2 regions of the Peribacillus sp. Bi134 genome follow, and region 1 is predicted to be linked to the other one. Evidence: riboswitches for the same ligand, from Rfam matches in the RefSeq annotation. Region 1 holds a riboswitch; the other holds the start of a gene.
The links. Region 1 has a riboswitch for preQ1 ahead of LQ188_RS09445 (VUT family protein). Riboswitches for the same ligand answer to the same signal wherever they lie in the genome.
Positions count from the first base shown of each region.

Region 1 (5,068 bases):
GTCTTGACGGCTTTTTTTTATTCAATAAACCGTATAAAGATAAAACAATTCCTGTAGAAGACATTTTTGAAGTGTATCCACGAGAACAGGTAATAATAAATGAAATGGTGATCATAGATGGAGTTGATGAGGACAATCCGAGTGATGTCGATTTGAATGATGAAGAGGAATTGGGAAATTTGGTAAAAAAGCAATATGTGCAAAATCAAAAGGGAGAAATAATTTTTACAGAAAAAAATCAGTGAAATCACCTGTCTGTAATGAGTAAACTAATGGTGGAGGCGGCAGTTATTGATAGTTTCGGATAGTATCTATGGGGAACACATTGTAGAGGGAGTTCTGGAAGGGCTGATAGTAAGTAAACCGGTCCAAAGATTGAAGGGGATACATCAAGGCGGGGCAAGTTATTTAGTTAATGAGAAGTGGGATGTCACACGATTTGACCATTCAATTGGTGTGATGCTTTTAATAAAAGCGCTTGGAGGTTCATTGGAGGAACAAATCGCGGGCTTGCTGCATGACGTATCCCACACTGCATTCTCACATGTAATTGATTTCGTTCTGGATTGTAAGGATGAAGATTATCATGAAAAAATATATGAACAAGTCATTATGGAATCCGAAATCCCATTTATACTGAAGGAATATGGATATGATCGTAAAGTCATTTTTCAATCAAAATGGGAATTGCTTGAACAGCCAGCACCTGAGTTATGTGCCGATCGGGTAGATTATACTCTCCGGGATATGTATCAATATGGACATATCACCATCGAAGCCATTAAAGAATTCCTAGAACATGTAATCATAATAAATGGAAGGATGTATCTGGATAATATTGAATCGGCGGAATGGTTTGTGAAAACGTATTACAGCGAAGTTATTGATTTTTTCATGAACCCACTTAATATATATGGCTATGATATCTTGGCAAAGACCTTAAAAGTGGCTTTAGCAAAAAAACTGATCAGCCTTGATGACTTACTCGGTACAGATGAAGAAGTCATGTGCTTGTTAAGCTTCACTGAAGACCATGAAGTTCAAAACCTGTTAAAACGGATCCATGGTAATGTAAAGTTGAAAGAAGATCAAGTGGAATACGATATACATCGGAAAAATAAAATGCGCCTGATAGATCCTTCAGTTATTCAAGGAACCAAATTGGTAATATCATCCAGTGTATCGGAAAAAGTCAAGAAAATGGGAATTGAAGCCTACAAAAAAGCTTCAAAGGGCATGTATCTAAAAGTGATTTCCGATTGAATTTCGTGTCAAACCATACGGGAAGTTTTTTCTCGGAAACATCTAGGTCTCCTCCCTTAGTTGATTTAGACAATCGACATTAGGAAGGAGCTTGCTTAACGGATGCCTTATCATCTGAACCAGCACCCTTTAATAATTAAAAAACCAATGATGCTCTCAAAGTATTAACGCCATTTTCTAAATAACCCTTTAAACAGGTTAATGTATAAACCCAACCTTCTTTTTGTCCGATCATTTTGTTTATTATTTCAGGGTCGTCCTCACTCAATCCTGATTCGTTTACTTCAATGATTGTACTCGTTTTATCCAACTCTTTTAGTGTAATGGTAACAATCGTTTCTTGATCATTTCCGCCCCACGCAAACACGATTTTCCTATTTCCCTCAACTTCCATTACATTAATGACCACTTCAGCATCGTATTCGTTGTATCTCAATGTAATTGTCCTGCCTTGTTCCCATCTTTCCGAACTCGATGAGAACCAGAAATTCCTGATTTTTTCAGGATTCACTATGGCTTCAAACACTTCATTAGCTGGCTTGATTATCTTAAATTTCGTGATTATTTGGGTATCCATACTAAAACAACTCTCTTTCGATTTGTTTTTATTGTTTTCCACTATCCCAATCTACTGATATTGACGGCAGTGTCCGTCCAGTTTCAAGCAAGCTCTTCAGGTTACTTAGAATGGCTGGCCATCCATTATTCAAGCCTTCATAGGTATTGTCATCATATACGAAATCTGTCTTCAGAAGCTCCTCATGCCTAAGAATTAACTTCACAGTCGAATCGCCCATTTTCTGTAATTCAAAAGTGACCCGTGTAGGCTGCTCGCGAGGTGTTTCGTCTCCTGCCATGATCCATGTAAACGAGAGCAGGTGCAACGGCTCGCATTTAAGTACATTACCATGATCAGTAATCCGCCCATCTTCCAGCAAATATTTAACGGCTGCCCCTTCTTGCCAGTCAGACTGTACTTGCAATCCAAAGTGATATTTCTTCGTGACTTCACCACTCGTCAAGGCTTCCCAAAGCTTCTCTGGTGTGGTTGCGATATAAATAGGATAGACAAACGTAGTTTTTTTCATAATTCTTTTTCCTCCTCGCCAAATAAGGTATCAAGATCATAACATGACTCTATCATTGATTTTCGGCTTTCATATACAGGCGGTCAAGCAGTTTTTTGCGACAGAAATCGGCAAAGTCATTGCATTGAAGAAGATTTGAAGTGAATTGCTAATATCGGATTCTCCGTAACATAAAAGGGCCATATGGAAACTTCTTGATTTCCAATCGTTTTCAAGCTACGATAAATGAGGAAAATGATAATCCGCCCGGGCGGAAGAGGTTCTAGCTACCCTCTCAAAAAAACTAAGGAGAACAGTGCTCTTTCTTAGGGTGCTGTTTTTTCTGTATAAGGAGAATTAGGAATGTTAAGAATTTTATTGTATTTAGTATCCATAATCACGGCGAATGTGGTTACAGCAGCTTTTGCGCCATTACATTTTGGCATGTTCATCATCCCGATGGGGACATTGCTCATCGGGGGAACCTTCATCTTCCGAGATCTGGTCCAGAATAAATTCGGCCGCGCGAAGACCTATTTATGTATCGTCACTGCACTTATTTTATCTGCATGTGTATCATTTTTATTAGGGGATACGTTACTGATTGTATTTGCTTCCGCATTATCGTTTGTGGTCGCAGAAACGGCGGACACGGAAATTTATACCCGTTTAAAGCTTCCGATGAGTTGGAGGGTGTTTTACAGCGGGATCGTTGGAGGATTTTTCGATTCGGTGATATTTGTCGTGATTGGTCTAAGTCCACTGGGTGCCAATATATTGCCATGGGAAGCAGTACCCGCTGCGGTCATCGGGCAAATCATCGTTAAAACCATCATACAGTCAATTGGTGCCGTACTGTTGGGACGAATCAACGTAGAACTGGAGAAACGTGTAGTCTCCAGTTAAATGCCAGGAGGGGTGCACTCGATGGAAGGAACCAAAAAGGAAGAAGATAAATGCTATTGCCTCGAGGCCTTTCGTGAAAAATATGGCCCCCATGTTCAAGGGGAATGCATGAAGCTCTCCTGCGCCAATTATCGCAAGCATAAAGGAATTGACAAAAAAGGACCAAAATAGGTCCTTTTTTTGCGCGTTAACGGAGTAACTCACGAGTAAAAGTGCGAAATCAGAGTGCAGTATGAATTCATGAGTAAAAGTGCGAAACTCACGAGTAAACAGCGCAAACTCGCGAGTAAACGTGAAAAACTCACGATTAAATAGTGCGAACTAAGTGTGCAGTACGAATTCACGAGTAAAAGTGCAAAATTCACGAGTAAACAGTCCAAACTCACGAGTAAAAGAGCGAAACTCACGAGTAAACAGCGCAAATTCACGAGTAAACAGTGCGAACTCAAGAGTAATTCACGAATAAACAGTGCGAAATTATGAGTGCAGGACGAATTCACGAGTAAACATCAAAAAAAGCTTCCTGCACCGTTCCATTAATGGGGCTAGGAAGCTTTGTATTTTGTTTAGAATTGCTCTGTGGTTTTCCGAACTAATTTTTCGAGGAAGAAAAAGCATTCTCGCTTCCGTTCAAGTTCGGTTTGTCCATTTTCGGTGACATGATAATATTTCCTGCGGCCTGACTCGGACTCTTTCCAATGGCCTTTTATGAATTCTTTTTTTTCTAACCGTTTCAGGGCGGAGTAGAGGGTGCCTTCACTTATTTGATATTTGCCCATGCTCATTTCCTTCAAGATCCTCGTGATTTCATAGCCGTATAGCTTTTTTTGTGAAAGAAGTGAAAGCAAAAGGAGGTCAATGCTTCCCTTCATTAATTCTTTATCCAAATAAATTCTCCTCCTTTTCATTTCTAAAGTGTAATACGTTGTACATCGTATCACAAGGTGCATTTTACTTTTCTAAAAAAAAATGGTTAAATGACGATTGCTAAATAAATTTAATCATAGTAAAATGTGCTTCGGAACGGATGAGTTGTGAAGAGTGTGGTAAGGATACTATATACATGATTTTATTGTTTTAATGAAAATACGGAATAGGATAGAAGAATCACTACTCAAGGGGTATTAATTGATTTTTTTTCAAAAATCATTTAGATTCTATTTATCAACAAGAGCAAAGAAAGAAGGTCCTAGATAGATGAAAGTGAAAGCACCAGAGCCATTCACATATATTGGTGGAAAGAGAGCAGTTCTTTTACTTCACGGGTTTACCGGAAGTACAGGAGATATGAAGAAATTAGGGAAATACTTGAATGATCTTGACTATACTTGCCACGGACCTCTTTATAGAGGGCATGGAGTGTCTGGTGAGGAACTCGTTAAGACTGGTCCAAAGGAATGGTGGGAAGATGTAGTTAATGGCTATAAATTCCTTAAAGAAGAAGGCTATGAAGAAATTGCTGTTGTAGGAATTTCCTTAGGAGGAGTTTTCTCATTAAAAGTGGGAATTGAATTGCCTGTAAAAGGCGTAGTTTCAATGTGCGCTCCGACGCAAGGGAAAAGTATCGATCGACAAAAGAACCGCTTGCTCAATTATGCACAGGCTTATAAGAAGTTTGAGGGAAAAAATGCAGACCAAATTGCTGCAGAAGTGAAGCTGCTGGAAGAAGAGCCTATGCCTCAACTTAAAGATGTGCTGAATATTATAAATGAGACCGGTGAAAATTTAGATTTAATCACATCACCAACGCTTGTTTTACAAGGGCGCTTGGATGATCCTGACTATACGGAGAGTGCTACAGCGATTTTCAATGAAGTCGATACGCAGCATAA
Region 1 is NZ_CAKKLN010000004.1:168,544-173,611, forward strand. It holds gene LQ188_RS09425 (hypothetical protein) at 1-245, shown strand, start outside; gene LQ188_RS09430 (HD domain-containing protein) at 292-1,263, shown strand; gene LQ188_RS09435 (SRPBCC family protein) at 1,400-1,840, opposite strand; gene LQ188_RS09440 (SRPBCC family protein) at 1,869-2,351, opposite strand; PreQ1 riboswitch class I at 2,602-2,644, shown strand; gene LQ188_RS09445 (VUT family protein) at 2,694-3,236, shown strand; gene LQ188_RS09450 (hypothetical protein) at 3,258-3,407, shown strand; gene LQ188_RS09455 (PadR family transcriptional regulator) at 3,803-4,123, opposite strand; gene LQ188_RS09460 (alpha/beta fold hydrolase) at 4,434-5,068, shown strand, end outside.

Region 2 (5,068 bases), on a different contig from region 1:
AGCCTATGAATCATATAAACAGCAGGGAACACCGCAAGCAAACCAACCTGATTCAGCAGGAAAAGAAGAAATCATCGCCGTAAGGAAAAATGAAGAGGACAATATTATCGCCATCAAGACGAACTCCGGCCGCGAACTCGACTACCCCACAGCCCTTGCGGAAGCAAAGGCGGGCAACCTGGCCAATGTTGACGTCTTTCATAAATATGGACGTGACATATTGCGGAGTGAGCCCGATGGGATAAAGGAAAATAACCTGGATCAACTGCCGGAGTTTTGAAATTTCGGGGAGACTGCCTGATATGGGCAGTTTTTTTCTGTCTGGATGAGCTAAAAAAGAACCAGCATGATTAGCCGGATCTTATTTTTCGTAAGGATAGGATTCAGAGATTTCGAGCAGTCGGCCGCAGGACTCGACAACCTCGATGATTTCCATCCATGACATGTCCAGACCCAGTTCATTAGCATGGGAAATCTTATCCCGTAATTTCCGGATGGCATTCGCATCCTTCTTCCCTTTACTTTTCGAAGGGATTTGGAAGAAGCACCTCAATTCCTTATCTTTATGTATGATATCGAATTTATCACTGATTTGCAGGCACTCTATTATATTGATATCCTCATTTTTATCGATTCTCCTTCTATATAATTCGGTTGCCTTTTCTAAACGGTCTTCGCTGATCATTGGATACCAGCTGCCATCGCCGAATCTATCCAGGATGATATCGCTCATCCTCATTTCCAATAAGGTAATATATCCGAATATCAGCATCCTGATCGGAGGCTTTTGAAGGTCGGCATGGGTAATCAGCATTTTAATTGAATTATTCTCCAAGACGAACACCCTTGTTTTATTCTTGAAAATATGGAGAAGCTGGATCAAAGGAGTTGAATCCGAAACCATTTCCCTTGGTGAAAAGTTTCTCATATATTCAGAAATACTTCCTTCACCTAGTTCGTCCCTTTCGATATACCCGATGATTTCCCCTTGATCTTGGACAGCCAATATATCAAAATTCTTTTTCTCCAATGCTTTCTGAATATCCAGCGCCTGATCATTTTTATGGCAAAACTCAAGCTCCTGGGCAATGCTCTTAACCGTTATATTTTCTTCATAAAGAGTTTTAAGACTAAGATAGCTGCTATTGCTTTTTCTTTCGCTTCCATTTAACATCTTTCAACCTCCGCTCAGGAACACTTTCTGCCCGTTTTCCGCTTTAATCATGGAAATGCATGCGGCCCCCACAAATAAAGTCCACTGCAGTGGACTCAATCCCAATCATGTGAATCTAATTTTTTGACACATTAATCAAATGACATCAACTGCATTGCCTACCGCCGTTTCCTCATTCTCCTTTTCTTCCCAACCCTTACAAACATCCACCCACTCCTTCGCACCTGAATATTCAAACAATTCAGCGAGTGTAAGTTCTATTGCAGAGTTCGCACTGCCGCAAGCCGGGAACAATGACTCGAAGCGCTTCATCGATACATCAAGAAAAACAGCTAAATCGTTTGCCAGACCAAACGGGCAAACGCCTCCGATTGCATGGCCGGTCTGTGCAAGCACTTCTTCAGGCGAAAGCATTCGTGCCTTGAAGCCGAATGACTGACGAAATTTCTTATTATCCACTTTAGCGTCCCCTGCGGCAACTACCAAAATCGCGTGTTCACCTTCCCCTTTAAAGGAAAGAGTCTTAGCAATCCGCGCTGGGATAACACCGATGGTTTCCGCTGCCTCAATCACCGTAGCACTCGATGTTTCGAACTCCTTTACGTCGCCTTCCCGATTCCATTGTTTAAAATGGCTTTTAACACTCTCGATCGACATTTTATATTCACTCCTTTGACGTACATATTGAAATAATATCATCCTTCATTGCAATAAATCAAAATCCTATTGTGCCACTTCTACTGCTTGGAAACTAATAAATTAAAACCATTCTTTACAAATTGACGAAACAAGCGTACATGGGATACTATTAATAATCGGGTAAACGCCTACACGTGGTTCGTAACCATCCCACGATAAAAAACTAGGGAGAGAGTAAAATGAATGTTCGTACACTCGTGATAAACGGGTTATTGGCTGCCTTGTATGTGGCGGTCTCATTGGTGTTTAAACCAATAGCTTTTGAGATGTTCCAATTCCGTGTACCGGAAATGTTGAATCATCTGATTGTATTCAATAAAAAGTATATCTACGGTATCGTTGGCGGGGTCTTCATATCGAATCTGCTCTTTTCGCCGATGGTGCCATATGATTTGATTTTTGGGGTGGGGCAATCCCTGCTCGCCTTATTGCTTGTCATTTATATTTCTCGTTTCATAAAAGGCATTAAAGGACGGATGATCGCCACGATTATCTTTTTCACGTTCACAATGTTTTTAATTGCAATTGAACTGAACCTTGCCTTTGGCTTGCCATTCTGGCTAAGCTGGATGACTACAGCTGTCGGTGAGTTCGTCGTCCTCCTGATCGGAGCGCCAATCATTTATGGAATGAACAAAAGAATTCAGTTTGAAAAGTGGCTTTAAAAGGAATCTTCGCGCCGTTAGGCCACTATAATGGAAAAGAGCTGTCTGCATGATGCGGCAGCTCTTTTTTTTCACCAATGAACTCGAAAATGATAAACTATTAGTAAGAATGGTGGTGGCCCTTTGAAAAAAGTCCTGACCATATTAGGTCTACTTGTAATCGCAATATTTATATACTCTAATGCTGAGCTGTTCACTTTGGTTTGGAAAAGTGACCTGGATTCTGTTATTGGTATATTGAAGGAAAACCTTCTGCTTACATTTATTGTGACATTCGTATTGATGTTTGTACAAAATTCTTTTACAATCATCCCCTTAATTTTGCTCCTGACTATCAATGTCACGATATTCGGATTCATATATGGCTATCTATGGAGTTGGTTTACAAGTGTTGTTGCCTCAGGATTCATTTTTTATGCAGCAAGAAACTGGTTTCAGGAGCTTCTCTTAAAGAAGATTGGTGAAAAATGGCAGGAAACCGTTGTGGAGCATGGCTTCATGTACGTTTTTACAGGAAGGATTTTCCCGCTTATCCCAACAAGCTTAATTAACTTGGCAGCTGGAGTCAGCACTGTCACGTTCAAGGATTTTTTATTAGCGACGGCGCTTGGCAACCTTATATACTTTTTCTTCCTATCGCTGATTCCCTATGGACTGCTATCTGTTGAAATGAACCAATATACGCTAGCTGCACTCGCACTCCTCTTCTTACTATTTTTCATTATCTATAAGCGTGCAAAAAAGAAAAAGAAACTTACCTTCTTCAGAAAAAACAGGTGACCACATTGGCCCCTGTTTTTTTATTTAGGATTCTGCATATATTTTTTTTCGATAGTTTGTTAAAATGTGTATGTAATTTTACCTTTGAAATGTCTAAAATCAGGGAGAATCTCCATGTCCAAACGCTCCATCTTAGCAATATATATCCTATCCGGGATTCTTACATTAGTCGTATTCGACTATTTTTTAACTACAAATATCCAAAACAAGGAAGTCTTCGTTCAACTGCAAAGAGTGGAAGGCTTTGTTTTCCTTTTATCAATAGGCTTGGTCTTATATCTTTATTTAGCTAAAAGGGAAGAATTCAAACGATTAAAAGAGGCGGAACAACGTCGGCGTACACTCATCAATTCGATGGTTGATTTCGTTAACTTCAAGGATGGTGATGGCCGATGGCTTGAATCCAATACCTTCGGGCTGCAATTATTTCAATTGGAGCATGTAGATTATAAAGGAAAAAGAGACAGTGAGCTCGCCGAATACTCCGAATTTTATAAAGAGTCGTTGATCTACTGTGAAGTTTCCGATGAAGAAACGTGGGTAAAAGGGGAAATCACACGGTGTGAGGAAATCATCCCTCTTCCCGATGGCAATCACAAGACCTTTGATACGATTAAAGTTCCCCTGTTCAATGAGGATGGTTCACGAAAAGGCTTAGTCGTCATTGGCAGGGATATTTCTGAAAGGGTTGTCGCGGAGAATCAATTATTCGAAAGTGAACAACGCTATAAATCATTGTTTGAACACAACCCATATCCGATGCTGATGCTTGATTTAAACGGAATGATCACGACGGTGAATCCTAGATTTGAAACGGTAACAGGCTTTCAACAGGAAGAAATACATGGAGCCTCATTCATTAATTTGAACTTCTCAGCAGAAGACGCGGAATTGATCCGTACATCTTGCCAATATGTCATGGAAAACCATAAGGGAATCAAAAAAGGTAAAGATATAGAATTCCTGACGAAGTACGGGAATTCCATCTTACTTTCTTGTACGTTTGTCCCGATGATGGTTGGCGAGGATTTAGTCGGAATCATTACTTATGCTAAAGAGGTCACTCAAATCCGGGAAACCGAAGCCCGCTTAAGAAGAACCGAAAAATTATCGATAGTCGGCGAACTTGCCGCAAGTGTGGCCCACGAGGTACGAAACCCGTTGACTTCTTTAAAAGGTTTCGTCCAGCTGCTTAAAAAGAGCGACCATCCCTATGAACAATACTACACAATCATGTTAAGTGAGTTGGACCGAATCAATCTTATTGTAAGTGAGTTACTCGTTCTGGCGAAACCACAGGAACTTCCATTCAGCAAACATCAAATCATCGACCTGATGAATGATGTCAAAACCTTGTTGAAACCAGAGGCGGACTCGTACCCCACCCAAATATCAATATCTGTTAAAAACGAAATACCGCTTCTTTTATGTGAGGGAAACCAATTAAAACAAGTTTTCATAAACATGCTCAAAAATTCAATGGAGGCATCCGCCGATCACATTTGGATTGATTTCGAACGCATGGATAATAACCTTTCCATCACCATCAAAGATAATGGAAGCGGAATTGAAAAAAACCGGATAAAGCATCTCGGAGAACCTTTCTATTCTTCTAAAGAAAAAGGAACCGGATTAGGACTGACAGTCAGTTGCCGAATCATCGAAGCGCATCGGGGAAAGGTCCGCTTTAACAGCGAACTAAACTATGGAACCGAGATCCAAATCATTTTGCCCATAAAATTTTGAATCC
Region 2 is NZ_CAKKLN010000008.1:335,922-340,989, forward strand. It holds gene LQ188_RS19930 (DUF3892 domain-containing protein) at 1-280, shown strand, start outside; gene LQ188_RS19935 (hypothetical protein) at 362-1,174, opposite strand; gene LQ188_RS19940 (YbaK/EbsC family protein) at 1,310-1,831, opposite strand; PreQ1 riboswitch class I at 2,002-2,046, shown strand; gene LQ188_RS19945 (QueT transporter family protein) at 2,053-2,538, shown strand; gene LQ188_RS19950 (VTT domain-containing protein) at 2,662-3,318, shown strand; gene LQ188_RS19955 (PAS domain-containing sensor histidine kinase) at 3,433-5,064, shown strand.
Region 2: it holds a riboswitch for preQ1, as region 1 does, so the genes downstream of both, LQ188_RS19945 (QueT transporter family protein) here and LQ188_RS09445 (VUT family protein) in region 1, are expected to answer to the same signal.